2 regions of the Blautia sp. MSK20_18 genome follow, and region 1 is predicted to be linked to the other one. Evidence: riboswitches for the same ligand, from Rfam matches in the RefSeq annotation. Region 1 holds a riboswitch; the other holds the start of a gene.

Region 1 (7,427 bases):
GACGGACCGACGATACTGATCACAGCGGGAATACACAGTGCGGAGTATGTAGGAATCCAGGCGGCAATGGAACTTGCAAAAGAATTTCAACCGGAAGAACTGAAGGGAAATGTGATCATCGTTCCACTGGTCAATGTCAGTGGCTTTGAGCATCGCACCATGAGTCTGGTCTATGAGGATGGCAAGAACCTGAACCGCGTTTTCCCCGGAGATCCTGAGGGAACAGCTGCAGATCGTATTGCCTATGCTATAGTGACAAAGCTTTTTTCCATAGCAGATTATTATATCGACCTGCATAGCGGAGATGGGTTCGAACAGCTTCATCCCTATGTTTATTATGTAGGGGTTGTAGATGAAAAGACAGCAGAGAAATCATTACATATGGCACGGCATATCGGCGTAAAATATGTGGTCCGTTCCACAACCGCCACAGGTGGCGCCTACAATTATGCTTCTTCTCTTGGAATTCCAAGTATTCTCATCGAAAGAGGCGGACACAGCTACTGGACCTGGGAGGAAGTAGAACAGGATAAAAGAGACGTCCGTCACCTTGTTTTTCATCTCCAGGGAAAGAAATGTCATGGTCTGAAGCATTACCGTCAGATGCTTCTTGAAAATGTAGTCTATGAATATGCGCCGTATACCGGATGCTGGTATCCATCCAAGAAGCCTGGAGAGTACTTCTTTAAGGGAGAAGAATTGGGTGAACTGAGAGATTACTATGGAAATTTACTTTACACATCTATTGCAACTGAAAACGGAGTCGTACTTTATCAGACAGCCAGTCTGAACATTATTGAAGACGGACCAATGATCGCATATGCAGCGATCACGGAGACTCTGACCTGATAGTAAACAACCTTTTCAGAACGCTTCTGTCTGAAATCATATTGAAACAGTAAGAAAACCGGGTTTTACCATTTGCTATTCTATTTGTAAAAATAGCGAGGTAAAATCCGTGTTTTTTTAGCAGATTAGATAAATCCAATTGTCAAATCCCCCATGGGGGATATATACAATTCAAGCATCTTTAACAAAATTTATGAGTTTTCTAAAAATATAACATTTTTCCATAGACATAAACTATAGTTTTATCATATAATGTTTCAGTAATTTGACAGCATTTGCTGATTTTCACATCAGCCGTTGTAAGTTCTGAGTGGATTAATAGGGAAACCGGTGTAAATCCGGTACGATCCCGTCACTGTAAGGGGAAATCCTCAGACAAAGTACCACTGGTCGAGTGCGTGAGAAATAGACCGGGAAGGTGTCTGAGGGTAAGGATCCTAAGTCAGGAGACCTGCTTGCAATTGTTTTAAAATGATTCTTACGGAAGATAGGAAGCATATTTATTTTGTGTGCCCGTATTTCGTCACGGGCTTTTTTCGTGCAAATTTTCTAAAATTCCATGCATATTCTGCATATTAAGAATCCAATAGTTTCTTTTATCTAACTAAATTAAAACGGCAATGTTAAAATCGCATCAAATGAGGAAAGGAGTAAAACGTGACAAAGAAACAAGTAGGAAAAAGATTTCTCCAGATCATCATTGTATTATTTGGAATCAGCTTTTTCACATTTGGACTGACCTACCTGTCACCTGGTGATCCTGCGGAGATCATGCTGACAGAGTGTGGTAATCTTCCTACACCAGAGCTTCTGGAACAGACAAGACATGAGCTTGGCCTTGATCAGCCCTTTCTCGTGCAGTATGGTTCCTGGCTGAAGGGTGTTGTTACAGGAGATATGGGACAGTCCTATTCTTTCAAAATGCCGGTAACAGATAAACTGGTATCCTGTTTCTGGCCGACGCTGAGGATGTCGTTGCTGGCACTTCTGATGATGGTCATTATTTCCATACCGCTTGGAATCCTGGCCGCTGTATATCAGAACAAATTCCCGGATTATTTTGTGAGAGGAATTACCTTTGTGGGAGTATCTGTTCCAAGCTTCTGGCTGGGCCTGATCCTTCTCAGCATCTTTGGTGTTCAGCTTCGCTGGATCAATGTTGCAGGAGGCAGTACGGATTTTAAATCCATGATCCTCCCGGCGCTGACTCTTGCACTTGCCATGTCTGCAAAATATACCAGACAGGTAAGAAGTGCAGTGCTGGAGGAACTTCATCAGGATTATGTCACAGGTGCAAGAATGCGTGGAATCAAGGAAAGCGTCATTCTCTGGAAACACGTCCTTCCTAATGTTATGCTTCCGCTGGTAACGCTGTTGGGACTTTCCCTTGGAAGTCTTCTGGGAGGTACTGCAGTTGTAGAGATCATTTACAACTGGCCTGGAATGGGAAATATGGCAGTAAAGGCGATTTCCTGTCGTGACTATCCTCTTGTACAGGGCTATGTACTTTGGATCGCGATCCTGTACATGTGCATCAACCTGCTTGTGGATCTGTCCTATACTTATCTCGATCCAAGACTTAAGGAGGATAGATAATTGAAAAAGGTATTACGAACATTCAAAGAAAATAAACAGTTCACTCTTTTCTTCATTCTGGGTCTCGTGGTGATCGGAATTGCAATCTTTGCGCCGCAGCTCTCACCATATGATCCACTGAATGCAGTTATGACCGAATCACTGCAGGAGCCAAGCTCCGCTCATCCGTTCGGAACGGATAAGCTTGGACGAGATCTTCTTTCCCGTGTTATCTTCGGAACAAGAACCTCTCTGATCATGACCTTATGTCTGGTTGCAGTGATCTTTGTCATCGGTACATTTTTAGGAGTTATTGCCGGATATTTCGGCGGCGTTGTGGATGCAGTGATCATGCGTATCGCAGATATGATGATCTCCTTCCCTGGGCTTGTACTGGCCATTGCCATTGCCGGTATGCTTGGACCAAACCTGGTCAATGCCGTTATCTCCATTGCGGCTGTAAGCTGGACAAAATATGCCCGTCTTGCACGAAGTATGGTCTTGAAAGTCAAGAAGAGTCTTTACATAGAGGCAGCTATAGTAAACGGAACAAAGACCTGGAAAATTCTTCTTGTACACATTCTTCCCAACATGGTAACCCAGATGGTGGTAACTGCGGCAGCAGATATCGGAACTATGATGCTGGAGCTGGCTTCCCTTTCATTCCTGGGATTTGGTGCAACTGCGCCGACACCGGAGTGGGGACTGATGCTGAATGAAGGAAGAACCTACATGGCAAAGGCGCCATGGCTTATGATCTACCCTGGTATCGCTATCGTAATCTGTGTTGTTGTTTTCAACATGCTTGGAGACAGCATCCGTGATGTACTGGATCCGCGCCAGGATCAATAAAACAACTCTGTAACAAACCAACACCATATGATCAGTATATTATCTTTAGGAGGATGAAATGAGAAATAATGTAGTTAAAAAAGTGCTGGCTGCTACACTTGCATGTATGATGACCCTTTCAATGGCAACAGTGGCTCAGGCAAAAGGTGACAAAAAAAGTGATAAGGAGATCACCATCGGAGTAACAAGCTTTGCAGATACACTGGAGCCGACAGAGCAGTATTTCAGCTGGGTTGTATCCCGTTATGCGATCGGCGAGTGCCTTACAAAATTCGATGAGAACGGTGAGATCGTTCCATGTCTTGCGGAAGAGTGGGAAAACAGTGACGATGGAAAAACATGGACCTTCAAGATCCGTGAGGGCGTAAAATTCTCCAACGGTGACGATATGACACCGGAAATGGTAAAAGCCTCCATCGAACGTACCGCTGAAAAGAGTGACCGTGTTCCGGAATTCTTTGATCTCGACAGCCTCGAAGTTGACGGACAGAACCTGATCTTCCATCTGAACAGAGCAAATGCAAACATGGCCGGATGCCTTGCAGACCCGCTGTTTCTGATCGTAGATACAAATGTAGATGATTCTACATTTGCCATGGAAGGACCGATCTGTACAGGACCTTACGCAGTAGAGTCCTTCAGCCCGACGGATTCCTGTATCGTAGTAAAAAATGAGAACTACTGGGATGGAGAAGTTCCCCTTGATAAAGTTACACTGAAATGTGTGGATGACCAGACAACACGTTCCATGGCTCTTCAGACAGGTGAGATCGATATCGCTTACAACCTGAAAACAGAGAACCTGGTTGAGTTTGAGGGAAATGACAATTACGACATCCAGGAGCTTCAGTCTCTTCGTTCCACCTATGCATTCATGAACCAGAATGAGGATCATGCACTCAGCGATAAGGCTCTTCGCCAGGCACTTCTTCGTGGCCTTGACAAGGAAACATACTGCAACACTCTTCTTGAGGGTGGCGCAACAGCTGGTAAAGCACCGGTTCCTCCAACACTTGACTTTGGATTCGATGATCTGAAGGATGAGAATTCCTATGATCCGGACAGCGCAAAGAAGATCCTTGATGAGGCCGGATACAAAGATGTTGACGGTGACGGATTTGTAGAAACTCCTGACGGAGATCCTCTTGTTCTTGATTTTGTTATCTACACAAGCCGTGCCGAGCTTGGTGTATACGCACAGGCAGCACAGGCCAGTCTGAAGGAGATCGGTATCAACGTAAACCTGAACACAGTAAGTTATGAGACACTTCTTGACATGAGAGATTCCGGTCAGTATGACCTTCTGATCTGGAACGTGCTGGTAGCAAACACTGGAGACCCTGAGAACTACTTAAGAGAGAACTGGTACAGCTCCTCTGCAAACAATACTGCAGGATACAATAACCCGGAGGTTGACAAGCTTCTTGACGAGCTTGCGCAGACATTTGATGAGGACAAGAGAAAAGATCTCATCATCGATATTCAGCAGGATATCATGGATGATGCTGCAACTGTATTCTTTGGTTATGAGACAACCTACCTCTTCTCCAACAAAAAGGTAACAGGTGTTAAGATGTATCCAATGGATTATTACTGGCTGACAAAGGATATCACTCTTGCCGAGTAAAGGAGCGCTTATTTATGCTTGAGATCAAGGATCTTTCCGTTCAGTACGGAAAACAGGCACCTACCATTGAACATTTCAACCTTTCCATGAAGAAGGGGGAGATCATCAGTGTGGTAGGCGAGAGTGGAAGTGGAAAAACAACCGTGATTCGTGCTGTCCTCGGCGCACTTGGCGGAGGTGGCCGGGTCAGCACCGGAGATATTCAGTTTCACGGACATTCTCTGCTTTCCAATACAAAGAATGAATGGAGAAATTTAAGGGGTACCCGCATTTCCATGATCTTCCAGGACTGCGGCGGAACCCTGAACCCTATCCGTAAGATCGGAAGTCAGTATGTGGAATATATCTGTACACATACAGATGTATCCAAAGCAGAAGCATGGAAGAAAGGCTGTTCCATGCTTCAGAAAATGCGTCTTCCGGACGCAGAAAATATCATGAAAAGTTATCCACACCAGCTTTCCGGTGGTATGCGCCAGCGAGTTGGTATTGCCATGGCCATGACTTTTAACCCGGAGCTGCTTCTTGCAGATGAGCCGACTAGTGCGCTGGACGTTACTACACAGGCACAGATCGTACGCCAGATGATGGAGCTCCGTGATGATTTCGGAACCGGTATCATCATTGTTACTCATAACATTGGCGTAGCAGCCTATATGGCAGATCAGCTTGTTGTTATGCAGAACGGAAAAGTTGTGGATCAGGGAACACGAGATGAAGTCATGGAGCATCCGACCAGTGACTATACAAAGAAACTGCTGGCTGCAGTGCCGGAAATGGAGGGACAGCGTTATGTTTAAGGAATCCGATATCGTACTCAGTGCAAAACATATCGTAAAACAGTTCCCGGCTTCCGGCGGCAGAACTTTAACAGCCTGCAACGATGTGAACCTGAACGTTTATAAAGGAAAAACTCTGGGAATCGTAGGAGAGAGTGGCTGCGGTAAATCAACCTTTGTCCGCATGGTCATTTCTCTTGACAAACCGACCAGCGGAGAGATCCTTTACCATGGAAAAAACCTCTCTGATCTTTCCAAAAAAGAAACCTGGCTGAACCGTCAGAACATGCAGATGGTCTTCCAGGATCCGTTGGCGTCCTTTGACCCGAAAATGAAGATCGTGGATATTCTCACAGAACCCCTGATCAATTACGGAAAGCTGAAAAGAAGCGAAAAGGAATCCAAGGCCAGAGAACTCCTGAAAATGGTAGAGCTTCCTGAAGATTTTACAGACCGCTATCCCCATAATATGAGTGGTGGTCAGCGTCAGCGTATCAGTATTGCCCGGGCACTTTCCCTGGAACCGGAGATTCTGGTGTGCGATGAGGCTACCTCTGCACTTGACGTTTCCGTACAGGAATCCGTGATCCGGCTTCTGGTACGTCTCCAGAAGGAGAAAAACATCAGCATGCTTTTTATCTGCCATGACCTGGCTCTGATCCGTTCCTTTGCTCATCAGATTGCTGTCATGTACCTCGGGAATATCGTGGAGGTAATTCCGGGAGAGGATGTTACGGAAAAGTCTCTTCATCCATATACACAGGCTCTTCTGGGGGCACAGTTTTCCATTCATATGGATCAGAACAAAAAGATCGAGAGCATCGAAAGTGAGGCCCCCAGCCCTCTGGATGTTCCTCATGGCTGTCCATTCCAGAATCGTTGCGAACACTGCATGGAGAAATGCAGGACGATCCGTCCTGTGCTCACAGAAGTAGAGTCCGGACATGAAGTAGCCTGCCATTATGTAACGGAAAAATAAAGAAATGCACAAAACAGTATGATTTTTAAAAACTTTCTGCTGCTGTCGAAGACGGAGATATCCAATATACAATAGGTGTTGTAGTATATAATCAGGACAGCCCGGAAATGAACATGTTCATGAATTATTACAGAGAATACATCGCGCTGACAGGTGGTTCCTCCGCAGGAAACTACATGCATCTTCAGAAAACGATCGGTGTTCTGAAAGCTCTGGCTGAGAAGGAGGGGCTGACTTATTCCGAGGATGTTGAGAAGCTTGCATATACAGTGGAAGATGTGCAGAAGCGTATGGAAGAAAAATAAACAGAGATTTTGAAAAAGAGCTGGGCCGCCTTATATGGTTCAGCCCTTTTTCATCATATAAAATACTTTTTTATGTAAAAAAACGAAAAATCCTCTTTACTTTCTAAAGTTAATATAATAAAATCTATAAATATGTGTAAAACTGGTTTAAAAGCAGAAATCATGGGGATGCATAAGCAAAATCCCTCATGTTCTGTAATTTTAAAGCAGAAACATGGAAGGGAGAGAAACAATGACAACAGCACATATTTGTATAATGGCAGCCATTATCGTCTATCTGGGTGCAATGATCTTTGTAGGTTATCTTTGCTCCAAGAACAATAATGACAGTTCTGATTTCTATCTTGGAGGACGAAAGCTTGGACCACTTGTCACAGCTATGAGTGCAGAGGCTTCTGACATGAGCAGCTGGCTTCTGATGGGCCTGCCGGGACTTGCTTATCTTACCGGTATTGCAGATG
Region 2 (7,427 bases), on a different contig from region 1:
CATGGTGGAAAGAGCATTGTCATTTACTCCCGTATCCTCCGGAACATAATTTCCTCCTGCGAGAGAGATCATTTCTGAAACATAGTCGCCGCTTTTTCTTATATTTACCGCACCTACGGAGTTGATATAAAAGAACGCCACGGTCTTATCTGTTTTATCTGCTGTGAGAACCTTATCCAGCTTGTCCGTCTGCTCTTTGAAAACCTTTTCTGCCACATCTTCTTTTCCCAGAAGAACTGCGTAAAGCTTCATCCATTCGGTCCTTCCAAGAGGGTGACTCTCATAGCTGGAACGCTCTACCATTACAGGAATCCCGAACTGCTCCAGTTTCTCCTGTACCTCCGGATTGTGATGGATCATGGTAGATTCAATGGCAAGGTCACAGCCCTCGTTCAGGATCAGCTCGTAATCCGGAGCACTGTACTTGCCGGCATAGATCATCTTTTTCTGTTCCATGGCGTCCTTTGCTTCCTGGATATACCATCCGTCTTCCTTGGTTCCGGAAAGCTTGATGCTGTCAATCCCGTCGATAGCGCGGAAAAGATCCATGGCCGAGGTTGCTACCAGATAGATATTGTTTATGGGCTGCTGCAGAACCGCAATGTCAGGATCCAGCCCCTCCGGTGCTTTCTTGCCTTCGGGAACTACAAGAAACTGTCCTTCCTGATCAATGGTGAGCAGCGCATAGCCATCGTTGTAGTAATCCACATTAAATTCCTTTGCGTAGGAAAGATCCATACTGTGGTCAAAGGTAAGGCCTGGAATATCCGCAGGCTTATGTTCTGTCTCTGCTGCCTGCACTGCAAAAGCACACCCCAGGATCAGGGTCAGCGTCAGAAATATGTATGAAATTATTTTTTTCATTTTTCTTCCTTTTTCATGCTCGAAGAATCAAAATTCAGGGTATACTCAATCTCGTGAGGAGTACTCATGGCTACAGTATCTGCAGTCACTTCCATTTCTGCGTCAAAGACTGTGACCGGGATCTCAAATGTGGAGTTTCCGTCTTTGTTCACCGGCTCATATTTTTCGCCGTCCACGATCATGTAATCATAATTCGGACTGCTCCAGATAATGGTTGCCGTAGCTTCTTTGTCCTTGATCTCTACTTTAGCTGGAGATTCTACAGATGCTCTTCCTGTTCCGCCTGTAAGGGTTACATCCGTCTCATAGGTTCCGTCCTCCAGCTTCAGCTCTTCCGGTTTTTTCCCTTCGGATTTTTTGTCGTCAGAGGTTTTTACAGGATTCTTTACGCTGACTTTATGGTCGTACCATTTGCCTTTTTCTCCCAGGATCGCCACGTTAAATTCCTCACCAATGGCCGGTACCGGGATATCAAATCCGTAAACCTCCTCTGTATAACCATCGCTGTACTTCACTGTATCTGTGGTCGGCTCAATGATCTCTGCTCCGTCCTTCTGGGCATCCTCGGCAGTTCCCGCAAACAGGTTAACGATCTTCTTGGAAACCAGACTTACGTGGATGGTCATTTTACCATCTTTGACCGTGAGCTCTCCTTTTTTGTCATTGGCCTCATTTACATGAAACATGCTGCTGTCTGTACCAAACTCTGCTGTATAAACGCCATCTTCCAGGGTATCTGCTTTGGCTGCATCTGTATCCTTTTCTTCGGAAGCTTCTGCTTCCTCACCGGACTCTGTTTTTGTTTCATCTGTTTTTGCCATCGCAGGCACAGAGCCCAGCACCAGGACTGATGCACTTGCCATTGCAAGAATTAAGTTTACATAGCGTTTTTTCATGATAATCTTCTCCCTTCCATAGATACAGCAATCTGCCCGGAAAACAGTCTTCCTGATCTTTCCGGGCAGTTACATTGATTTCTTATAGGTATCTGAACTCACTCAGATATTTTTATATTTATTATTCTGCGGACTCCTCAGCAGAATCAGCCTCTGTATCTGCTGCTGCATCAGAATCTGCGGACTCCTCAGTGCTTCCCAGAGAATCGATGGCTGCCTTTGTATGCTCTACATAAAGCTTCTCAACTGCTTCGATTCTTCCAAGACCCTCGATCTGGCAGTCAACCTTATCGAAGTTTCCGGATGCTACAAACTGGCTCTTCCAGGAATCCTCCTCATCACCGGCCATATCGTTATTTGCATGGTCTCCGGCAACAACCATCAGCGGACGAAGAACAACGTTCTTGTATCCTGCTTCTTTTACCTTCTCGATAACCTTGTCGCAGGCTGTATCTTCCGGCTTACCCTCTACAGTACCGATGAATGCGTTCTTCAATCCAAGGTTTTCCATCTGTGTCTGCATCTGATCGTATGTAACGTTAGCTGTATGAGATGTTCCATGTCCCATGAATACGAATGCTGTGCCAGCCTCAGCTGCTGCATCCATGCTGTCAAATCCGGCCTCTTTGCAAGCCGTATCTGTGATTGCCTGAGCAACGGCTTTCTTGTCATCATTGATCACAGTTGCATCGTCTCCAACCTCACCGAGCATTGGCTCTGCGATAGCTACAGACTCGAATTTATCTTTATAGCCATTGATCGCTTCTGTCATCTCATCGTACTCAGCACCATGCATCAGATGGGTAGGCTGTACAACCAGATTCTTAACACCATTCTCTACTGCACGGTCAAGAGCCTGCTGCATGTTATCGATCACTTCATCATCTCTTGCCTCTACATGGTTGATGATGATCTGTGCTGTAAATGCTCTTCTTACAGACCAGTCCGGATAAGCTTCTGCAAGAGCATCCTCGATTCCCTTGACATCCTCTGCACGGCTGTCATTGAAGGAAGTACCAAAGCTTACAACAAGAAGTTCATTCTCACCGATCTCATCCTGGTTACGCGGATCGTCCTTGGAAGCATCTCCTGTGTCACGTCCGAAATAATCCGGATCTGCATTCTCACCCTCTACCAGTTCTTTCTGAGCATCTGTCAGAGCATCCCATGCTTCTTTGGCTGCCTTGCAGTCCTCATCTGTTGTGTCGTTTCTTTCCTGTACATAGATCTTGTCGATCAGAGCTGCTACATTATCTGCTGCTTCCTGATCTGCATCAGAAGCCTCTGTGGTATCAGCTGCCTCAGCGTTCTCTTCTGTAGCAGAATCCTCTGCTGCCATTGCTGTTGTAGCCGCACCCATAGAGCATGTCATGGAAACTGCGAGCATCAGAGCTAACATTGTTTTTCTTTTCATTTCTCATTGTCCTCTTTTCATGTATTTCCAGAATACTGATATGTACAAAAAAGCAGCAGCTCTCTGCGGCCGCCTGCTCACACATGATTCTCTGCGCAATACAAATACATAAAAAGAAGTTCTGTATTGTTATGGAGAATACCGATTCGTAAACCGCGAATCCCTGAATCTCACAATAAGGCAGTTCTCCTGACTTGGTTCCACGCTGCTTTCCCTTCCCGGTCTCCCAGTGGTTATAAAAGCAGCTCCCCTTTCACAGTGACGGTATCGTTCCGGATTCTCACCGGATTCTCTTTTGCACATCCGATTGGATGCAACCTTATCATTATAACATTTGCACATATTTTCTTTTACCTGGTTATCTAACTTTTACCACAAACTCATAAATTTGTCAAGATTGATGTCAGACGATTCACGGTTTTCTGTGATCTTCGCTCACAAAAAACACCTCGCGAAATATTACCAGTGAACAGTAACCGGTTTTCTCCCTGTATCTGTCAGTTATTATCAGAATACTTTCTCCAATATTCATGCATATCCTGCATAAAAAACAGCCCCTTTCTGTCATCACCCTGATATCAGAAAAGGACTGTCTTACATCAGATATTCGCAATCCGCTTTGCTACTTGCTCATAACAGATAAACTGCTTTGCAGTTTATCTGTTAAAATACTCCTGCTCCAGGTATCTGGCTACGTAGACTCCGCTGGCAGATGCATGGGACAGAGAATGGGTCACGCCGCTACAGTCTCCGATAACAAAGAGACCCTTGTGGCAGGTTTCCAGATTTTCGTCGATCTCGACCTCCATGTTGTAGAATTTAACCTCAACGCCATAAAGCAAAGTATCATCATCTGCGGTTCCCGGTGCGATCTTGTCCAGGGCATAGATCATCTCGATGATGCCATCCAGGATACGTTTCGGCATAACAAGGCTTAAATCTCCCGGTGTCGCAGAAAGTGTAGGTGTTACGAAACTTTCCTCAATACGGGCTTTTGTGCTTCGTCTTCCGCGGATCAGATCTCCAAACCGCTGTACCATAACACCACCGCCAAGCATATTGGAAAGTCTTGCAATGCTCTCACCGTATCCGTTGCTGTCATGGAACGGCTCTGAGAAATGCTTGGATACCAGAAGGGCAAAGTTTGTATTGTTGGTATGCTTTGCCGGATCTTCGTAGCTGTGACCGTTTACTGTGATGATACCGTTGGTATTTTCATTCACGACAACACCTCGCGGGTTCATGCAGAAGGTACGGACCATATCCTCAAACTTCTCAGTTCTGTAAACGATCTTGCTCTCATAAAGCTCATCTGTCAGACGGCTGAAAACCTCTGCCGGAAGCTCCACACGGACTCCGATGTCCACACGGTTGGAAAGAGTCGGGATCTTAAGCTCTGTACATACCGTCTCCATCCATTTACTTCCGCTTCGTCCTGCGGAGATGATACAGTAAGTTCCCTCGTAACGCTCATCTCCTACAAAAACTGCATAACCGTCTTCAGTTTTTTCTACTTTGTCAACAGATGCGTCAAAATAGAAGTCCACATGGTCTTTCATTTTTTCATAGAGGTTCTGAAGCACCACATAGTTGATATCTGTTCCCAGATGACGGACTGATGCATCCAAAAGATGCAGGCCGTTCTGAAGGCAGAGCTTACGGATCTCGCTGTTTGTGGTAGAATAAAGTTTGGTTCCCTCACCGCCATGCATCAGGTTCAGTTTATCTACATATTCCATCAGCTCTGTGGCTGTATCCTTGCCGATATGCTGGTACAGAGTTCCGCCAAACTGATTGGTGATATTATATTTTCCATCAGAGAAAGCGCCTGCACCGCCAAAGCCCTTCATGATCGCACAGGTTTTGCAGTGGATACAGGATTTTACTTTCTTTCCGTCGATGGGACATTTTCTTTTTTCCAGAGGATGACCGGCTTCAAAAACCGCGATCTTTTTCTCCGGATCATTATTCATCAGTTCATAGGCCGCAAAGATTCCACCGGGACCTGCTCCTACGATCAGTACATCATATTTCATAAATAAAAACTCCTTATCTTGTATTGCACATTTTCAGTATTTTGTTTTTGCACAAACCCTGTCTATTTTACAACAAACGTGTTCAAAAGTCACCGTTTTTTTCGGAACCTTCCGATCTTAAGCTTTTTTCCATCTGTTTCCACGGTAATAGCACCGTTTTTCATGGTGTATTCCACCTGACTTCCGGCCGCTTTAAGCCGCTCTACGGTTTCCGGTGACGGATGTCCGTAGGTGTTAGTGAGCGAACAGGAAATGATCGCCACTTCCGGCTTTATTTTCTCAAGAAATGCTTCTGTGGTAGAATAACGGGAACCGTGATGTCCCACCTTCAGACAGTCAACATCCTCAAGCCCCCCGGCTGCCAGAAGCTTTTTCTCCGTATCTGCACCGATATCTCCGGTAAAAAGCATCTGAAAATCTCCAAAAGACAACTCCATCACCATAGCTTCCTCATTCACATCTTTTCCTGTGGCATTTTTCTCCGGCCACAGAACAGAAAAAGATACTTTTCCGCAAGGCAGCTCATCCCCTTTTCCTGCTGTCATGACCTTAACTCCGGCTGTTTTTGCTGCCTCTGCAAGCTCCCTCCACGCATCTGGTCTTTCCGCCCAGGCAGGCAGTATCAGATATCCGGCCCGGATGGTTGTAAGACCTTTTCCCATATATTCCAGAAGCTCCTTCACACCGTTGATGTGATCCTGATCTGTATGGGAAATAAAAATCCCATCCAGCCAGGAAATCCCCTGACTTTTCAATGCCGGCAAAAGGCAGTATCTTCCAAGCTCCGACTGGCTGCTGCTTCCTCCGTCGATCAGAAAATGGTGATCTTCCGGGGTCTCCACAAGGATACCGTCCCCCTGTCCTACATCCAGGCAGATCACCTTCAGACTTCCTGTTGGATGATATTCCAGTATCAGGATTCCGACTGCCAGAAAAATACCGGCTGTTATCCGGATAGCATATAGCTTCCAACAACCTGCTTCCGCCCGCTCCTCTGCTAGCTCCGTTTCCTCACAGACTGCTTTTTTCTTCCGGAGCTGTTCTTTTATATACTGTCCCATAAATAGAACTGTGATCAAAAAGCCATAATATACCAGGATCTGCCATATTTCCGGCTCCCCTCCGATCCAGGTACTCCATCCTGATCTTCCTGCCAGACTGCAGAGATATTCATAAAAAAGCAACAGTACCCTTGCCGGCAGGATTACCAGTTTTGCCGCAGGAATACTGAGAATTCCCAGCAGCAGCGCCGCCATTCCTCCAGTCAGCACTACCCCCACACTTGGAAGCACCAACAGATTCAGGATAAATCCGGCAATAGAGACTTCTCCGAAAAACTTCAGCATCACCGGCAGAGTCACAAGCTGAAGAGCTATAGGACTTACCAGTGCCTTTGTCCATTTTTTCTCCGCTCCTGCAAGAGCACAGATCTTTTCCGCAGCGAGCCCCATTCCCAGAACACAGCCAAAGGACAGAAGAAATCCACTGTCCAGGAGATAGGCCGGAGATTCCACAAGGATCATCATGGCAGTTACGGAAAGAGCACTCATCATATCATAGATCCGTCCGGTGATCCTGGCTCCCATGGCGATCAAAAACATAGTTACTGCACGCATGGTGGAAACACTCCCTCCGGTCATGATCCCATACTGCAGCATCACTCCCAGAGAAAAAATCCCGGCAGGCCAGATTCCCAGTCCCATCTTCTTTAGAAGGTTGTAAAGCCCCATTCCCAGAATACTGATATGAAGTCCGCTGATGGCAAGGATATGTATGATTCCGGCCAGCTGATATCGCATCTGTGTTTCCGGATCCAGTTCCTGTTTGTCTCCAAGCGTTATGGCACAAAAAACAGGCGCATCTTTTCCTGCAGTTTCCTTCAGGATCTGTCTGCAGCTTTCTTTTATCTCCAAAAGGAGCTGCCTGTAGCCGGAATACACTGCTGTTTTCTTTTGGAGCACAGCGTTCTTCATAAAATAATAAATATGACGACAGGCATAAAAGTGTTGGCTGTCAAAGCCCCCCGGATTCGCAGGACCTTCCACTCTTTTCAGCGTTCCCTTGACCAGGATCCGCATTCCCGGTTTCAGATCTTCTTCTTTTTTGAGAAATATTCTTACATTTTCAATTGGAAATTTTTTTGACTGATGGATAAGATATGTTTTTTTCAGATAAACAGACTGGGAAAATTCTGTGTTTTCATACTGTTCCACCTCC

Evidence for each region. A riboswitch is a leader RNA that binds a small molecule or an ion and turns the genes downstream of it on or off. The one in region 1 is predicted to bind cobalamin.
Region 2: another riboswitch for cobalamin. It lies ahead of LI091_RS09415 (sirohydrochlorin cobaltochelatase); the one in region 1 lies ahead of nikB (nickel ABC transporter permease).

What each region holds. Positions count from the first base shown of each region.
Region 1 is NZ_JAJCGR010000003.1:38,984-46,410, reverse strand. Features, by position in the region: gene LI091_RS02765 (M14 family metallopeptidase) at 1-849, shown strand, start outside; cobalamin riboswitch at 1,134-1,322, shown strand; gene nikB (nickel ABC transporter permease) at 1,507-2,445, shown strand; gene nikC (nickel transporter permease) at 2,446-3,276, shown strand; gene LI091_RS02750 (ABC transporter substrate-binding protein) at 3,335-4,903, shown strand; gene LI091_RS02745 (ABC transporter ATP-binding protein) at 4,918-5,703, shown strand; gene LI091_RS02740 (ABC transporter ATP-binding protein) at 5,696-6,661, shown strand; gene LI091_RS02735 (hypothetical protein) at 6,769-6,966, shown strand; gene putP (sodium/proline symporter PutP) at 7,199-7,427, shown strand, end outside.
Region 2 is NZ_JAJCGR010000014.1:4,603-12,029, forward strand. Features, by position in the region: gene LI091_RS09405 (ABC transporter substrate-binding protein) at 1-864, opposite strand, end outside; gene LI091_RS09410 (hypothetical protein) at 861-1,760, opposite strand; gene LI091_RS09415 (sirohydrochlorin cobaltochelatase) at 1,882-3,174, opposite strand; cobalamin riboswitch at 3,337-3,511, opposite strand; gene LI091_RS09420 (NAD(P)/FAD-dependent oxidoreductase) at 3,831-5,210, opposite strand; gene LI091_RS09425 (DNA internalization-related competence protein ComEC/Rec2) at 5,300-7,427, opposite strand, start outside.